Linked DNA regions of Variovorax paradoxus. The protein of the gene in region 2 binds, or shares a complex with, the protein of the main gene of each other region. Links are inferred from orthologs where the notes say so. Each region holds a gene or a part of one and is shown on either strand. Other genes may lie near its edges. The genes, in order: mnmG and mnmE.

Region 1 (9,920 bases), 5.5 Mb from region 2 along the record:
AAACTCTGAGACCAAGCGTTGCAGGCCTTGGGCTTCTTCAAGCGGGTTGAGGTCTTCGCGCTGGATGTTCTCGATCAGCGACATGGCGGCCGCGGCTTCGTTGGGCACGTCGCGCACCAGCACCGGCACCCGGTCGAGGCCCGCCAGCTTGGCGGCCCGGAAACGGCGCTCACCGGCGATGATTTCGTACTCGGCGTTCTTGGCGGCAGCCGATGCCTCGTCCAGCCGGCGCACCAGGATCGGCTGCATGATGCCCTGCACCTTGATGCTCTCGGCCAGCTCGTACAGCGCGCCTTCGTCCATGCGAGTACGCGGCTGGTAAACGCCGGCCACCATCTGGTCGAGCATCAGCGTGTTCGGGTTCTGCGCCGAGGCGCCCTCTTCCGCTGCGTTGTTGTTGTCGGCGGCGGGTGCGGCCGTGGGGCCGAGCAGCGCTTCGAGGCCGCGCCCCAGACCCTTGGGTTTCTTGGTCGCCATCAGTGCTTGTCTTTCGAGATTTCGTTCAATAGTTGCCGGCCTTCGGGCCAGTCGCCCAGGCCGGACTCGGCGTTCAAATGGCCGCCCGCGCCGGCATCGACAAAGCGCGCGCCCCAGTCGGCCGCCATCTGGCGGGAGCGCTTGGCGTCGCAGTACGGATCGTCGTTGGCGGCGGTCAGCACCGCCGGAAATGGCAGCGGCTTGCGCACGATGGGCGCCCAACCCGGAATCAGCTGGCGCAGGTCGTCGCGTTCCAGGTCGCCGGGTGCGACCAGCAGTGCGCCGCGCACCTTGTGCGTGTTGCGCGAATGCGCAGCCCAGGCGGCCACCAGGATGCAACCGAGGCTGTGCGCCGCAAAGACGACGGGGCCAGAGGCGGCCAGCACTTCTTCCTCGAGCCGCGCGGACCAGTCGCCGCGCAACGGGTGCATCCAGTCATGCTGCTCGACGCGGTGATCGCCATACAGCGACTCCCAACGGGTTTGCCAGTGGCCAGGGCCGCTGTTCTGCCAGCCCGGCAGCAGCAGGATGCGTGAGATTGTCATTTGCTTGCTAAGAACTTGAGGCGCGCGTCCAGGGTGGACGGCGTCAGATGCTTTTTTCGCTGGTATCGGGTGCGGCGGCAGGTGCCAGCACGTCCTCGGGAATCGCCAGGCTCGGAGCGGCCGGCGCAACCTCCGCGATGGGCGGCGCCACCGCGCCGGAGGCGAATGCGCTGGCCGGCGGCATCTTCTCGACCAATTCCTTGGCAAAGGCGATGAAGGCTTGGCTGCCCCGGGCGGCCGGATCGAACACCACGCCGGGCAGTCCGTAGCTTGGCGCCTCGGCAAGCCGCACATTGCGCGGAATGACCGTGTCGAACACCTTGTCGCCGAAGTGAGACTTGAGTTGCTCGCTTACCTGCTGCTGCAGCGTGATGCGCGGATCGAACATCACGCGCAGCAGGCCGATGATCTGCAGGTTCTTGTTGAGGTTGGCGTGCACCTGCTTGATGGTGTTGACCAGATCGGTCAGCCCTTCGAGCGCAAAGTACTCGCACTGCATCGGCACGATCACGCCATGGGCCGCGCACAGCCCGTTGAGCGTGAGCAGGCTCAGGCTAGGCGGGCAGTCGATCAGCACGAAGTCGTACTCGGCGCCGACGGCGGCCAGCGCGGTGCGCAGGCGCTTCTCGCGGCGGTCGAGTGCCACCATTTCCACCTCGGCGCCCGCCAGTTCGCGGTTGGCGCCCAGCACGTCGTAGCCGCAGCCGCCCTCCACCAGCTTGTCCGCCTTGACGCGCGCCTCGGCCACGGAGGCCGATTCGAGCAGCACGTCGTACACCGTCAGCTCCAGCTGGCGCTTGTCGATGCCCGAGCCCATGGTTGCATTGCCTTGGGGGTCGAGGTCGATCATCAGCACCCGCTGGCCGACCTTGGCCAAGCCGGCGGCAAGATTGACGGTGGTGGTGGTCTTGCCGACGCCGCCCTTTTGGTTGGCAATACAGAAAATCTTGGCCATGTGGAGATCAGCGGGAAATGGCGAGCTTGACGCCGAAGGCAATCAGAAAGACACCCGCGAGCTTTTCAAGGGCGCCTGAAATACGCGGATTGGCTCGGATGCGTTCGGCCAGATAGTGCGTGAGCAGTGTGGACGTGAGGCCGTACATAAAGGTGAGCACTGCAATCGTTATCGCCATGGCGCCGAAAGTGACCACGCCCTGGTGGCGCGCCGGATCGACGAACAGCGGAAAGAAAGCCATGTAGAACACGATTGCCTTGGGATTGAGCAAGGTGATCATCAGCGCCTGCCGCAAGAAGTGGCTTGGGCGAATGTTGAGGATCGGCGCTGCGCCGGGCTTGGCGAGCAGCATCTTGAAGCCGAGCCAGGCAAGGTAGGCTGCGCCCAGCCACTGGACTGCGGCAAAGGCGGTCGGGTAAGCGGCCAGCACGGCCGACACGCCCGCCACCGCCGCCCACATCAGGCACTGGTCGCCAATGATCACGCCGAAAGTGGCAGCCAGTCCGCCGCGGATTCCGCCCTTGCTGGTCGAGGTGATCAGCGCCAGGTTGCCCGGACCGGGAATCAGGAGAAAGAGGACGATGGCAACAACGAATGCGCCGTAGTCAGCAATGCCGAACATGGGATTTGCCTCGGAAAAGAGAGCCAGGGGGAGGCGTCGAGTCTAAGCGAGGCAGGTGCCGCAAGGAGCGTTCGGCGCCGGCTTTCACCGGCGTCGCCGCTTCTTTTTTGCCGGATCAGGCCGTTTCTTTGCGCGCCCAGACGATGCAGCGCTCGGCATCCAGACCCGGAACCGCCAGTTGTTCCACGTGAAACACTGCAACGCCTTCCGGCAGCACGGCAAGCTCATCGCTCGGCACCTTGCCTTTCATGGCCAGCCAGATACCGCCGGAAGCCAGGAGGTGTTTCGATCCGTTGAAGAAATCCGGAAGCGAGGCAAAGGCCCGGGAGCTGATGACCTCGTAGCTGCCGGTGAGCGACTCGACCCGCGCATGAAGGCCGCGCAGATTGGGCAGCTCAAGCTCGGCAGCCACCTGTTGAACGAAGGCCGCCTTCTTGGCAACCGCGTCGAGGCAGCTCACATCGAGATCCGGCCGCATGATGGCGATCACCACGCCCGGCAACCCGCCGCCGGATCCGACGTCGAGTAGTTTCCCCTTCCCTGCCCACTCGCGCTGCAGCGGCATTACCGCCGCCAGGCTGTCGAGCAGATGGTGTGTCAACACGCTGGCAGGGTCGCGCAAGGCCGTTAGGTTGTAGACCTTGTTCCACTTGAGCATGAGCGTGCCGTAAGCCAACAGCTGTTCCGCCTGCTTGTCGGACAAAGCGCTGCCCGAGGCTGCCGCGCCTTGGCGCAGCGTTTCGATGGGCGCGCTCATTGGGCGGACTGCGATTCTGCGGTCGCTTCCGGGGCGGCGTCGCGGTTGAACGCTTTGTGGCCGCCCTTTCGCAGATGGATCATCAACAGCGAAATTGCAGCTGGCGTTACGCCCGAGATACGCGAAGCCAAGCCCAGCGTTTCGGGCCGGTGCTTGTCGAGCTTCTGGCGAACCTCGAAGCTCAGTGCCTTGACTTGGCTGTAGTCGAAATCCGCCGGCAGCCGCAGGTTCTCGAAGTGCGCGGCGCGCTCTACTTCGTCGTGCTGGCGCTCGATGTAGCCGGAATACTTCGCTGAGATTTCGATCTGCTCGATTTCCGTTTCGCTGAGTGCCGAGGCCGCGCTGTACTTTCCCCCGTCCAGCGACATCAATGTTTGGTAGCTCACATCAGGCCGGCGCAGCAGGTCGGCTAGGTTGTATTCATGCTCGATGGCCTTGCCGAGCACGCGCTCCGACTCTGCCGCCGGAAGGTTGCGCGGATTCACCCAGATCGACTTGAGGCGTTGTGTTTCACGTGAAACAGCATCGCGCTTGCGGCTGAAAGCGTCCCATTGCTCGTCGCCGACCAGGCCGAGCTTGCGCCCTGCTTCGGTCAGGCGCATGTCGGCGTTGTCCTCGCGCAGCTGCAGCCGAAACTCCGCGCGGCTGGTGAACATGCGGTACGGCTCGGTCACGCCCTTTGTAATGAGGTCGTCGACCAGTACGCCCAAGTACGCTTCATCGCGGCGCGGCAGCCAGGCATCGTCGCCCCGGCATTGAAGCGCGGCATTGATGCCGGCAAACAAACCCTGGGCGGCGGCCTCTTCGTAGCCGGTGGTGCCGTTGATCTGGCCGGCAAAGAACAGGCCCTTGATTGCACGGGTCTCGAAGCTGCTCTTGAGCTCGCGCGGATCGAAGTAGTCGTACTCGATGGCATAGCCTGGCCGCAGGATGTGGGCGTTCTCCAGCCCGGGCATCGAGCGAACGAGTTGGTACTGGATGTCAAACGGCAGGCTGGTCGAAATCCCGTTCGGGTAGTACTCGTTGGTCGTCAGGCCTTCGGGCTCGAGAAAGATCTGATGGCTTTCCTTGTCGGCAAAGCGGTTGATCTTGTCTTCCACGCTCGGGCAGTAGCGCGGACCGACGCCGTCGATCTTGCCGGTGAACATCGGGCTGCGGTCGAAGCCGGAGCGAATGATGTCATGCGTGCGCTCGTTGGTATGGGTGATCCAGCAGGCCATTTGCTGCGGGTGCATGTCGACCCGGCCCATGAAGCTGAACACGGGCATCGGCCCTGCCCCACCCGGCATGCCGTCGCCCGGTTGTTCGGTGCACTTCGAAAAGTCGATGGTGCGGCCGTCGAGTCGCGGCGGTGTACCGGTCTTGAGGCGACCCTGAGGCAGCTTCAGCTCCTTGAGCCGCGCCGAAAGGCTGATGGCCGGCGGGTCGCCCGCGCGCCCGGCCTGGTAATTGTCGAGGCCGACGTGGATGCGGCCATCGAGAAAAGTCCCGGCAGTAAGCACCACGGTGCGCGCGCGAAAGGCAATGCCCACCTGCGTAACGGCACCCACCACCCGATCGCCCTCCACCATCAGGTCGTCGACCGCCTGCTGGAACAGGCTCAGGTTCGGCTGGTTCTCCAGGCGGCGGCGGATCGCGGCCTTGTACAAGACGCGGTCGGCCTGGGCGCGGGTCGCGCGAACGGCCGGGCCCTTGCTCGAATTGAGAATGCGAAACTGAATGCCCGCCTCATCCGTCGCGATGGCCATGGCGCCGCCAAGCGCATCGACCTCTTTCACCAGGTGGCCCTTGCCAATACCGCCGATCGATGGATTGCAGCTCATCTGCCCCAACGTCTCGATGTTGTGGGAGAGCAGCAGCGTCTTGGCGCCCATGCGGGCAGCAGCAAGCGCGGCTTCGGTGCCGGCATGGCCACCGCCAACGACGATGACATCGAATTCTTCGGGATACAGCATGAGAGAGGGGGCGCACTGACGCGTGCGCTGCGCAAAGGGGGCACCAATTTTAATCGGGGGTGCTGCTTTGCGCCTGGAATGGGGGCAACGTGGTTAATCGCTTTGAAACGCCTCGGACCCGCGCTCACCGCCTCGTGTCTGCTATATATTTGATAGCAAACAACTAAGTGTGGATAAGGCCTAATCGGCAGCGGCGGCCAGCTCCACCACCGGCACCGGCTTTTCGATGCCCACCAGCGCCCCCGTGGGCTCGGGCTCGGCCGGCGGCGCCACGCTCTCGTCCTGCAGCTCGCGAATCACGAGCGTCTTGCCTGTCATGGCCACGGCGCCGAATATGGTGCAGAAGGCCACGTCCTTGGCGTCGCGCCCGGTGCCCACGCGTACCAGCCGGTCGACCGGCGCCATGCGCGTGGGGTCGAACAGCACCCATCGATCGCCAAGCCAGGCTTCGAAGACAGCATGGAAATCCTGCGGCGGTTCGTCGAACCACACGTAGCCCACCACCAGCCGCGCCGGAATGTTCAGCGCGCGGCAGAAGGTAATGCCCAGGTGCGCAAAGTCGCGGCACACGCCCGCGCGCTCCACAAACACTTCGCGTGCGGTCGTCGTCGAGTCGCTGCTGCCTGGCTCATAAGTGATGCTGTCGTAGATCCAGTCCACGATGGCCTGCACCCGGCCGATGCCCGGCGCAAGATCGCCAAAGAGCTGCTGCGCGCAACGCGACATCAGGTCCGACTCGCAGTAGCGCGACGGCATCATGTAGTGGAGGATTTCGTTCGGCACCTGGTTGACCGGCACCTCCTGCAGATCGAGCGGCACGTCGACCTGCCTGCGTTGCACGGTCGCCTTGTAGCGGATCTTCAGCGGGCCAGGCTGCGCATCGAAGCGCACGAAGCGATTGCCGCTCGACTCGTCGCAGTACACCTGCACCTCGGTCGGCGGCTCGATGGTCAGCGCTTCGCTGATCACGGCTTGCGAGCCGGCCTGTGCAGCCTCGATGTTGAGTTGCATGTGCGCGGGCGCGCTGACTTCGTAGCCGAGTTCCGCCTCGATGTGGGAGATGTGCATGCGCGCCTTGGGTGGTTTGTTGTTGTCGATCGGGGTTCAGGCGCGTCGGCGGCGCGAGCGGTGCTCGGGAAGCTGCCAGTGCGTTTGCGTCACCAGCAGCACCCGCATCACGCGGTGGGCCGGGCTCTGCAGCAGTACGCCCAGCGGACGCGCGCGCGGCCACCGCGGAACAAGGCTGTGCATCAATCGATTGCCTTTTTGACTGCCCCGATTCCCAGCGCCGCGAGAACCACGAAGATCACCGCCAGCACCAGGAACAGGCCGAACAGCAGCTTGGCAATACCGGCCGCGCCGGCAGCAACGCCGCCGAAGCCCAGGACACCGGCCACCAGCGAAATGACCGCAAAAATGATCGCGTACTTCAACATCTGAAACTCCTTGTGATGGGCCACCCCACCGTTGCGGCGAGCTTAGAAAGGGCCCGCCGCCGCACCGATAGTCGGCGCGCGCGAGCGGCCGTAGGACAAAACGCGCATCGTGAAACCCGCTAGCATGCAGGCGGTCCAAAGATTTTTTCGCTATCCACATCCTTCGGAGATTTCTCGCATGAAGCTGTATTACTCACCCGGCGCCTGCTCGCTCTCGCCCCACATCGCACTGCACGAAGCCGGACTCGCCTTCGAACCCGTGCTGGCCAGCACCAAGAGCCACAAGCTGCAGGACGGCACCGACTACTACGGCATCAACCCGCTGGGCTATGTGCCGCTGCTCGAGCTCGACGACGGCACACGCCTGCGCGAAGGCCCGGCCATCGTTCAGTACATTGCCGATCTCGCGCCCACCAAGAACCTCGCGCCGGCCGCCGGCACGCTGCAGCGCTATCGCCTGCAAGAGTGGCTCACCTTCATCGGCACCGAAATGCACAAGGGCTACAGCCCACTGTTCAACTCGGCCATGCCCGAAGAAGCCAAGACCATCTTCAAGGACAAGCTCAGGTCGCGCTACCAGTGGCTCGACGGCCAGCTCGCCGACAAGCAGTACCTGATGGGCGACCACTTCAGCGTGGCCGACGGATACCTGTTCACCGTGACCAACTGGGCCAAGCCCACCGGCGTCGACATTTCGGACTTCGCCAATGTGCAGGCATGGCACGCGCGCGTGGCCGCCCGCCCCGCCGTTCAGGAGGCAATGAAGGCCGAAGGCCTGCTGAAGTAAGAAGAAGCCCTCAGAACGCACCTGAAAGCGGACCGGCCCTCTAGGGAAAACCCGGGCCGCTTCAGCCACAAGCCGCATGTTGCGGCTTTTTTTTCGGACCACGCTAGGGGTCGAATGCAGACCTTGCAGTGAAGGAACCGAACGATGGCCGAAGCCCCTTCCCCACCAGAACTGCGCGAGGAGATGCGCGGGCCCGTGATGTGGCTCACCATCGACCGCGAGGAGCGCCGCAACGCCATCAGCGCGGGCGTGCTCTCGGCAATGTCGAATGCACTGGCGCGCGCCAACCAGGATCGCGCGGTGCGCGCCGTCGTCATTACCGGCAGCGGCACGCGTGCATTCTGCGCGGGTGCCGATCTGCAGAGCGGCACCTCCTTCAAGTTCGACTATGCGGAGCCTCACCAGGGCTTTGCCAACCTCTTTCGCCAGGCACGCCACTCGACCGTGCCGCTGATCGCGCGCGTCAACGGCGCCTGCATGGCGGGGGGCATGGGGATCATGGGCATGTGCGACATGGCCGTGGCCAGCAGCCAGGCCGTGTTCGGCCTGCCCGAGGTCAAGGTCGGCCTCTTCCCCGCGCAGGTGCTCAGCGTGCTCGGCAACCTGCTGCCGCGGCGCGTACTGGCCGAGATGTGCATCACCGGCGAACCGATCACCGCTGCACAGGCGCTGGAGTACCGGCTCGTCAACCATGTGAGCGACGACCTCGATGCGAGCGTCGACTGGCTGCTCGGGCGCCTGCTCGACAAATCGCCCGCTGCGATAAGGCGCGGCCTGTACACCATGAAGAAGATCGAGGCCATGGCCTTCGAGGAGTCGATGGCGTTCACCGAAAGCCAGATCGGCCTCTTCGCTCTGACGGAAGACGCGGCGGAAGGCCAGCTCGCCTTTCGCGAAAAGCGCAAGCCGCAATGGAGCGGGCGATGAACCGCACCGTGCGCATCGGCGGCGCATCGGGCTTCTGGGGCGACAGCAGCGTGGGCGCGCCGCAGCTCGTGGCCAGCCGGCAGATCGACTACCTGGTGTTCGACTACCTGGCCGAACTCACCATGTCGATCCTCGCGGGTGCGCGGCTCAAGAAGCCGGAGCTCGGCTACGCCACCGACTTCGTTTCCGTTGCGATGAAGGCAGTACTGCAGGACGTTGTGCAGCAAGGCATCCGCGTGGTGAGCAACGCAGGCGGCGTCAATCCGCAGGGCTGCGCCGATGCGCTGGCCGCGCTCGCGGCCGAGCACGGCATTGCATTGAAGATCGCGGTGGTGAGCGGCGACGATGTCTCGCCGCTGCTGCCGCAACTTCGGCAGCAGCAGCCCGCGGTGCGCGAACTGCAAAGCGGCGCACCGCTGCCGGAGCGCGTGCTCACGGCCAATGCCTATCTGGGCGCAACGCCCATCCAGGCCGCGCTCGACGCAGGCGCACAGGTGGTCATCACCGGCCGGTGCGTCGACTCAGCCGTGATCCTCGGCGTGCTGATGCACGAGTTCGGCTGGCAGCCCGGCGACCACGACCTGCTCGCGGCCGGCAGCCTTGCCGGCCACATCATCGAATGCGGCTGCCAGGCCACGGGCGGCCTGCACACAGACTGGGACACCGTGCCCGACTGGCCGAACATCGGCTACCCGATCGTGGAGTGCCATGCCGACGGCCGCTTTGTCGTCACCAAGCCCTCGGGCACGGGCGGCAAGGTGACGCCAGCAGTGGTCGGCGAGCAGATGCTGTATGAAATCGGCGACCCCTCGGCCTACCTGCTGCCCGACGTGGTGGCGGACTTCACGCAGGTTCGCATCGAACAGGCCGGCAACCACCGCGTGCGCGTGCACGGCGCGCGCGGCCGCGCACCCACTGCAAGCTACAAGGTCTGCGCCACCTATGTGGATGGGTTCAAGGCCGCATCGCAGCTCACCATCGTCGGCTTCGATGCGGTGGCCAAGGCGCAACGCACCGGCGAGGCGATCCTCACGCGCACGAGCACACTGTTTGCGCAGCACGACTACGGCCCGTACAGCGGCACGCAACTCGAGGTGCTTGGCGCGGAGTCTTGCTACGGCCCGCACGCACGCGCGACGCAAACGCGCGAGGCGGTGCTCCGGATCGCGGTCACGCATCCGCGCAAGGAAGCGCTCGAGCTCTTCGCGCGCGAGGTGGCACCGGCCGGCACCTCGTGGGCGCCGGGCACCACCGGGGCCGCCAGTGGGCGCTCTGCGGTGTCGCCGTCGATTCGCCAGTACGCATTCCTGCTCGACAAGTCGAAGGTGGAAGCGCGCGTGGAGATCGACGGACAGCGCATCGAAGTGCCGTGCGATGCAGGGCCGGTTGCCGGCGAAGAGACGTTCTCGCCAAAGTCGCCGACGAGCATTGACGAACCGCAGGCTGCATCCTTCGACGC
Region 2 (7,016 bases):
TCTAGCATCCAGCCATGTCTTCGTTCGATCTCACGCTGTTGTATTTGCTTGCCGCGGTCATCGGCGTCGTGGTCTGCCGCTCGCTGAAGCTGCCGCCGATGCTCGGCTATCTGTCGGCCGGCGTGCTGATCGGCCCGCATGCATTGGCATTGGCGCAGAACTCCGAAGCCATCCGCCACCTGGGCGAGTTCGGCGTGGTGTTCCTGATGTTCGTCATCGGGCTGGAGTTCAGCCTGCCCAAGCTGCGCGCCATGCGCAAGCACGTGTTCGGCCTCGGCCTGCTGCAGGTGCTGCTGACGATGACCCTCGCCACCGCCGGCGCGCTCTTGATCGCCTCGCAGCTCCCGCCGGCCTGGCGGCTCGGTTGGCAGACGGCGCTGGCCCTCTCGGGCGCGCTCACCATGAGCAGCACCGCCATCGTGGTCAAGCTGATGGCCGAGCGGCTCGAACTCGAAAGCGAGCACGGCAAGCGGGTGATGGGCGTGCTGCTGTTCCAGGACTTGGCGGTGGTGCCGCTGCTGGTGTTGATTCCCGCACTCGGCGCGCCGCCCGAAACGCTCGCCAAGGCGATCGGCTTCGCAACGGTGAAGGCCATCCTGCTGATCGGCGTGCTGCTTTATGGCGGGCCGCGCATCATGCGCTGGTGGCTCACGCTCGTGGCACGGCGGCGCAGCGAGGAGCTTTTCATCCTGAACGTGCTGCTGATCACGCTCGGCCTGGCCTGGCTCACCGAACTGGCCGGCCTGAGCTTGGCGCTGGGCGCCTTCATCGCCGGCATGCTGGTTTCCGAAACCGAGTACAAGCACCAGGTCGAAACCGACATCCGCCCGTTCCACGACGTGCTGCTGGGGCTCTTCTTCATCACGGTGGGCATGTCGCTCGACTGGCACATCGTGGTAGACCGCTGGGCGCTGGTGGGCGTGCTGCTGCTGATCCCGCTGGCCTTCAAGCTGGTTCTGGTGACGGTGCTGGCGCGGGTGCTGGGCGCCACCTCGGGCGTGTCGCTGCGCACCGGCCTCTACCTGGCGCAGGCGGGTGAATTCGGCTTTGTGCTGCTGACGCTCGCGCAGGAGCGCAGCCTGCTGCCGCCGTGGCTGGCCAACCCGGTGCTGGCGTCGATGGTGCTGTCGATGCTGGCGACGCCTTTCATCGTGATGTACACCAACGCCATCGTGCGCAAGCTGGTGGCGAGCGACTGGCTCCAGCAGTCGCTGCAGATGACCTCCATCGCGCGCAAGACCATCAACACCGCCAAGCACGTGATCATCTGCGGCTACGGGCGCTGCGGCCAGAACCTGGCGCGCATCCTGGAGCGCGAAGGCATTCCCTACATGGCGCTGGACCTCGACCCCGACCGCGTGCGGCAGGCCGCCGCAGCCGGCGATTCGGTGGTGTTCGGCGATGCGGCCCGGCTGCAGGCGCTCATGGCGGCCGGCCTGGCCCGCGCCAGCGCCGTGGTCGTCACCTATCTCGATGTACCCGGTGCCATGAAGGTGCTGGCCAATACCCGCGCCCACGCCCCGCAGGTGCCGGTGATCGTGCGCACCCAGGACGACCACGACCTGGAAAAGCTGCAGGCGGCCGGTGCGACCGAGGTGGTGCCCGAGGCCATCGAGGGTTCGCTGATGCTTGCGAGCCATGCGCTGGCGCTTGTCGGCGTGCCGATGCGGCGCGTGATCCGCGTGGTGCAGGACCAGCGCGACGCACGCTACAACCTGCTGCGCGGCTACTTCCACGGGGCCGACGACGACAACGCCGACGAACTCGACCATGAGCGGCTCAACACCTTCACGATCACGCCGGGTGCGCGCGCGGTCGGCCAGACGCTGGCGCGGATGGCGCTGGAAACACTGGGTGTGCGCGTTGCCGGCCTGCGCCGGCATGACGGTCAGCCGCAGGTGCCCACCGACGACACGGTGCTGACGGACGGCGACACCCTGGTGCTGTCGGGCAAGCCTGCCGCGTTGGCGGTCGCCATCGAGCGGCTGCAAAAAGGCTGAGCAAATGCGCTGGCGGGAGCCGCCGCAGCCTTCGGGATCCGCTCAGTTCACCAGCGTGGGATTGCGCTTTTCTTCTTCGATCCGCTGCTGACGGCGCACCGCCTCGCATTGCGCGTGCGGCTTGAATTCGGCCTTGAGGCACTGCGCAGCCATGCACTGCGCCTTCGCGATGAAATTGCGGTCGCCGCAAATGGACTGCGGATCGGCGGGCGCCGCCGCCACAGGCTGCGGCGCGGGCGCGGCGGCCACTGCCGGTGCCGCCTCGGGCACACCGGGCTGCGACGGGGCCGCTGGCACGGGCTTGCGGGACTTGGCCGCGGCGGATGGCGGCTTCGGGGTGGCAGCGGCGGGCGCGGCCGGGGCCGCAGCGGCGAGTGCCGCGTCTGCCGCAGCCGATGGCTCCGCGGACGGGGGCACCGGCGGTGCCGCCTCGGGAGCCGAAGACGCAGGAAGAGGCGCCACGGCAGGCGCGGCAACAGGCGCGGCAGTCGACGCCGCTTCGGCCTTTTCGGCCGGCGCGCCCTTTCCATAGCCGTACCAGCCGGCGATGATCATGAGCAGCCCGACGGCCAGCAACACCAGCCAGAGCAGGATGCCGCGCACACGCGGCGGCTTGTTGCGCACCTCCGCGCCGGCAGGGCGCGGAGTCCGCGGCCTCGACGCTTTCTTGACTCGAGGCTCGCGCGGCGGCGACGGCGGCCGCTTGGAGCGGCCCGCGCCGACGATGATGGTTTTTTCATCGGCCAGCGACCCGGCATGCGCGTAGGCAGTCTGAGAAGCGATCGGCAAGCTGCCATCGAAAAGCCCGCCGGGAATCGTGGGTGCGCGCAATTGTGCGGGCGCCGTGGCGGCCCATTCGCGCTCCGACCGGCTCTCAGGGCCTGGAGGCGGCGCCATTGGTGCCGGCGCTGCGGGCGCCAGCTTTCCGCCGCAACTCCTGCAGAAATTCGCGCCCTCGCGGTTCTCCGCGCTGCACACCGGACAGATCAAGGCCATGACGACTGACTTCTGGGAAAACGATTTCAAAAACTGGCTTGAAGAGCCGTCTGGGCCTGAATTGCGGAACCGACCCGATGGATGTTCAGGTCACCGCGACGCGCTTGGACCGATGCCCCATGCGCTTGGCAATCACCGCGCCGAGCCCCATGGCGATTTCGAGGGCCAGGTTGGGTTGGCGGTTCGACATTTCCGCAAAGCGGATGGCCGTGAGGCGCCACACGCGGCCCGCGCCGGTCACCACCACGTTGGCCGAATGCGGCTCGCGCGAGAAGAACGAGCCTTCGCCCACGACCGATCCGGGCATGAGCACGGCCAGCTTCATCTGTTCCTTGCTGCTGACGCGATGCACACTGATGGCGCCGCCTTCGAGGAAATACACCGAGCGGTCGTGCGTACCTTGCTCGATGAGAACGTCGCCAACGCCGGTATCGATAGGCTGCAGGTAGCCCGCCAGCGTTTCCCACTGCTGTACGTTGAGCGTCAACGCAAAGGCGTCGTTGCTGTTGTTGTCCGCGATGGCGCGGCTCAGGTTCTGGATGGACATGCTTTTCTCAACCCCCGCATCTGTCCCGAAGTATCCGCGAAGGCCCCGGGTTTCGGCTACAACTCTTTACGTTTTTCGTTGCGGCTGTCGCTATTTGCCGATGCAGAAGCGCGAAAAGATGACCCCCAGCAGGTCGTCCGCGCCGAATTCGCCGGTGATTTCGTTCAGTGCGTTCTGCGCAAGACGCAACTCTTCGGCCAGCAGATCGAGCAACTGGGCTTGCGCAGCCAAATGGCTTGCAGCCAACTCCAGGTGCGTTTGGACACGGCCCAGCGCCTGCACATGGCGCGCGCGAGCGAGGTAAACGCCCTCGGGCACCGACTGCCATCCCGCCATCGCGAGCAGTTGTTCGCGTAGCGCTTCGATGCCGAGGCCGGTCTTGGCGGAAAGGGCAATGCCTTGGGCCGAGGCGGGTACGGCGGCTGCCGGCGCGGCGTCCTGCTTGTTCCACACATCGAGCACCGGCACGCTCGCGGGCAGCTTCTGCCGCAGGCCGCGCAGAATTTCCGCGTCGGCGGCGGCGTAGTCGGCAAGGCTAGAGCGCGTCAGGTCGTGCAGGAAGAGCACGGCGTCGGCGCTCTCGATCTGGCCCCACGCCCGCGCAACGCCGATCTGCTCGACCTCGTCGCTGCTCTCGCGCAGGCCCGCGGTGTCGGCCACATGCAGCGGCACACCGTGGATCTGGATGGTCTGCGAGACCACGTCGCGCGTTGTGCCTGCCACTGCGCTCACGATGGCCAGTTCGGCGCCGGCGAGTGCGTTGAGCAGCGAACTTTTGCCTGCATTGGGTTGACCCGCGATCACCACCTTGATGCCCTCGCGCAGCAGCGCGCCCTGTCTGGCGCGCTGCTGCACCGCCGCCAATTGGGCCTGCAATGTTGCCAGCTGGCCGGCCGCATCGGCCTTTTGAAGAAAGTCGATTTCCTCTTCCGGAAAGTCGAGCGTCGCCTCGACCAGCATGCGCAGATGGATCAGCGCGTCACGCAGTGTGTGGATCTCGCGCGAGAAGGCGCCCGAGAGCGAGCGACCGGCGCTGCGCGCAGCCGCTTCGGTGCTGGCGTCGATCAGGTCTGCAATGGCCTCGGCCTGGGCCAGGTCGATCTTGCCGTTGAGAAAGGCGCGCTGGCTGAACTCGCCCGGCTCGGCCACGCGCAAGCCGGACAGCCGTGGACGGCCGGTGACCGGATCGGGCGCGGCGGCGGCTTCGAGGCAGCGCGCCAGCAGCAGCTGGAGCACAACGGTTCCGCCGTGCGCCTGCAGCTCGAGCACGTCTTCGCCGGTGAACGAATGCGGCGAGGGAAAGTGAATGGCCAGGCCATGGTCGACCGGCTCGCCGGCCGCGTCGCGAAAGGGCAAGTAGGTGGCTTCGCGCGGCTTGAGCGGCCGGCCGCAGAGGGCGTCGATCAGCGGCGCGAGCCGCGCGCCCGAAACGCGCACGATGCCCACCGCCCCGCGCCCCGAGGCGGTGGCAAGGGCGACGATGGGATCGGTGGTGCGGGCGAATGTCATGGAAGCGCGATTCTTTCAGCAAAAGCAAAAGGGCCGCGAATGCGGCCCTTTTGCGGAGGGGCGGAAGCTGCCGCGGCTTATTTGCCCAGCACGCCCAGCCGCTTGTTGATGAACCACTGCTGCGCAATCGACAGCACGTTGTTGGTGATCCAGTACAGCACCAGGCCGGCCGGGAAGAAGATGAACATCACGCTGAATGCGAGCGGCATGATCCACATCAGCTTGGCCTGCATCGGGTCCGGAGGCGTCGGGTTGAGCCAGGTCTGGAACAGCGAGGTCAGCGTCATCACGATCGGCAGGATGTACCAGGGATCGGGTGCCGAAAGGTCGGTGATCCAGCCGATCCATGGCGCGTGGCGCATTTCGACCGACGACAGCAGCACCCAATAAAGCGCGATGAACACCGGGATCTGGATAACGATCGGGAAGCAGCCGCCCATCGGATTGACCTTCTCGGTCTTGTAGATGCGCATCATCTCCTGCTGCATTTCCTGCGGCTTGTCCTTCAGCCGCTCGCGCATCTCCATGATCTTGGGGTTGATGGCCTTCATCTTGGCCATGCTGGCGTAGGCCTTGGCGTTGAGCCAGTAGAAGGCCGCCTTCAGCAGCACCACCAGCGCCACGATGGACCAGCCCCAGTTGCCCAGAATGCCGTGCAGCTGGTTCAGCAGCCAGTAAAGCGGCTTGGAAATGATCGCAAAGATGCCGTAGTCCTTGACCAGGTCGAGGCCCGGTGCAATGGCTTCGAGCTTCTTTTCTTCTTCGGGCCCGGCGAACAGTGCGCTGTTGACCACCTGGGTCTGGCCCGGGGCGATCTTCGGCAGCGTGGCCACCATGGCCACGGTGAAGAGGTTGTCGCCCAGGTCCTTCACGCGGAATTCGCGCCGGAGCTGTTCGCTCGCCGGGTCGCCCTTGAGGAGCCACGCCGACACGAAGTAATGCTGCACCATCGCAATCCAGCCGTCGTTGGCAGGCGGCGGCGGCTCGACCTTGCCCTTGGCAATGTCCTTGAAGTCGAGCTTGTGGAACTTCTTCTCGTTGGTGTAGGCGGCTGGACCGGTGAAGGTGTTGGTGCCGAACATCGTGCCAGCCGCCACCGTGCCGTGGCGCAGCAGCTGCATGTAGAGCTGCGCATCGCGCGGCTGGTCGCTCACGTTGACAACTTCGTGGCGCACGCCGATGGTGTATTCACCGCGCTTGAAGACATAGGTCTTGACGTACTTGAGGCCGCCCGCGGGGGCGCTTTCGAAGCTCACTTCGAGCGTGTTCTGGCCTTCGGCCATTTCGCGCGGCCCGGCCTTCGGCGCCATCGGCGTCAAGTGATTGGGAAAGGCTTCTCCGGTCTGGCTCAGCAGGCCGGTTTGTGCCACGTAGCGCGTAGCGGGCGAATCGTTCTCGAACAGCACCACGTGCTTGGTGCGATCGGCTTCGTCGAACTTGAGTAGCTCGAGGTAGTTGACCGTGGCGCCTTCGCTGTCGATCACCGCCTTGAAGAGGTCGGTGGTCACGTTGACGCGCTCACGCGGCGCGGCGGGCGCGGCCTGCGTGGGCACGGCGGCCGCGCTGCCACCGGCGGTGGATGCGCTCGGTACGCCGTTGCTGGCCGCCGGCGTGCTGCCCGCAGGCGCGCTGGCCACGGCAGCCGGCTTGGTCGACGGCAGGAAGGTGGGCTTGTTGCCGTTGAAAACCTGCCATTGGTCCCACAGCAGCACCAGCGAGAAACCAAAAATCACCCACAGGATCGTGCGGCGTATATCGTTCATGACGAAGACTTCTTGTCGGAGGAAAGGAGAGACGAAAACAGCGAGCCTGACTTGTCAGTGCGACACTGTGATGCCGGTGGAACCGGATCGTGCCCGCCCTGGCACCAGGGCTGGCAGCGCACGATGCGGTGCAGGGTGAGATAGCTGCCCTTGAGAGCGCCGTGGACTTCCAGCGCCTCGATCGAATAGACGGAGCAGGTC

The links.
Region 1: the proteins of mnmE (region 2) and mnmG are in contact, whole or in part, in a solved structure (PDB 9HIP), measured with the Escherichia coli proteins. The link is inferred for Variovorax paradoxus from one-to-one orthologs.

Annotation. Positions count from the first base shown.
Region 1 is NZ_CP046622.1:48,573-58,492, reverse strand. Bases 2,833-5,764 are described here. They hold mnmG (tRNA uridine-5-carboxymethylaminomethyl(34) synthesis enzyme MnmG), read right to left. Parts: upstream 5,312-5,764; coding sequence 3,353-5,311; downstream 2,833-3,352. Other genes in these bases: GOQ09_RS00235 (transglutaminase-like domain-containing protein), read right to left, coding at 5,492-5,764; rsmG (16S rRNA (guanine(527)-N(7))-methyltransferase RsmG), read right to left, coding at 2,833-3,356. In the rest of the region: GOQ09_RS00265 (ParB/RepB/Spo0J family partition protein), read right to left, coding at 1-477; GOQ09_RS00260 (RBBP9/YdeN family alpha/beta hydrolase), read right to left, coding at 477-1,022; GOQ09_RS00255 (ParA family protein), read right to left, coding at 1,066-1,977; GOQ09_RS00250 (LysE family transporter), read right to left, coding at 1,985-2,599; more of rsmG, read right to left, coding at 2,715-2,832; more of GOQ09_RS00235, read right to left, coding at 5,765-6,379; GOQ09_RS26055 (hypothetical protein), read right to left, coding at 6,416-6,562; GOQ09_RS00230 (DUF1328 domain-containing protein), read right to left, coding at 6,562-6,747; glutathione transferase GstA, read left to right, coding at 6,926-7,534; GOQ09_RS00220 (enoyl-CoA hydratase-related protein), read left to right, coding at 7,679-8,461; GOQ09_RS00215 (acyclic terpene utilization AtuA family protein), read left to right, coding at 8,458-9,920. UniProt on the Escherichia coli protein: NAD-binding protein involved in the addition of a carboxymethylaminomethyl (cmnm) group at the wobble position (U34) of certain tRNAs, forming tRNA-cmnm(5)s(2)U34.
Region 2 is NZ_CP046622.1:5,566,370-5,573,385, forward strand. What follows is about bases 2,844-5,707. They hold mnmE (tRNA uridine-5-carboxymethylaminomethyl(34) synthesis GTPase MnmE), read right to left. Parts: upstream 5,053-5,707; coding sequence 3,634-5,052; downstream 2,844-3,633. Other genes in these bases: GOQ09_RS26025 (Crp/Fnr family transcriptional regulator), read right to left, coding at 3,082-3,543; yidC (membrane protein insertase YidC), read right to left, coding at 5,130-5,707. Also shown: GOQ09_RS26015 (monovalent cation:proton antiporter family protein), read left to right, coding at 15-2,000; GOQ09_RS26020 (hypothetical protein), read right to left, coding at 2,043-2,789; more of yidC, read right to left, coding at 5,708-6,815; membrane protein insertion efficiency factor YidD, read right to left, coding at 6,812-7,016. UniProt on the Escherichia coli protein: Exhibits a very high intrinsic GTPase hydrolysis rate. Involved in the addition of a carboxymethylaminomethyl (cmnm) group at the wobble position (U34) of certain tRNAs, forming tRNA-cmnm(5)s(2)U34.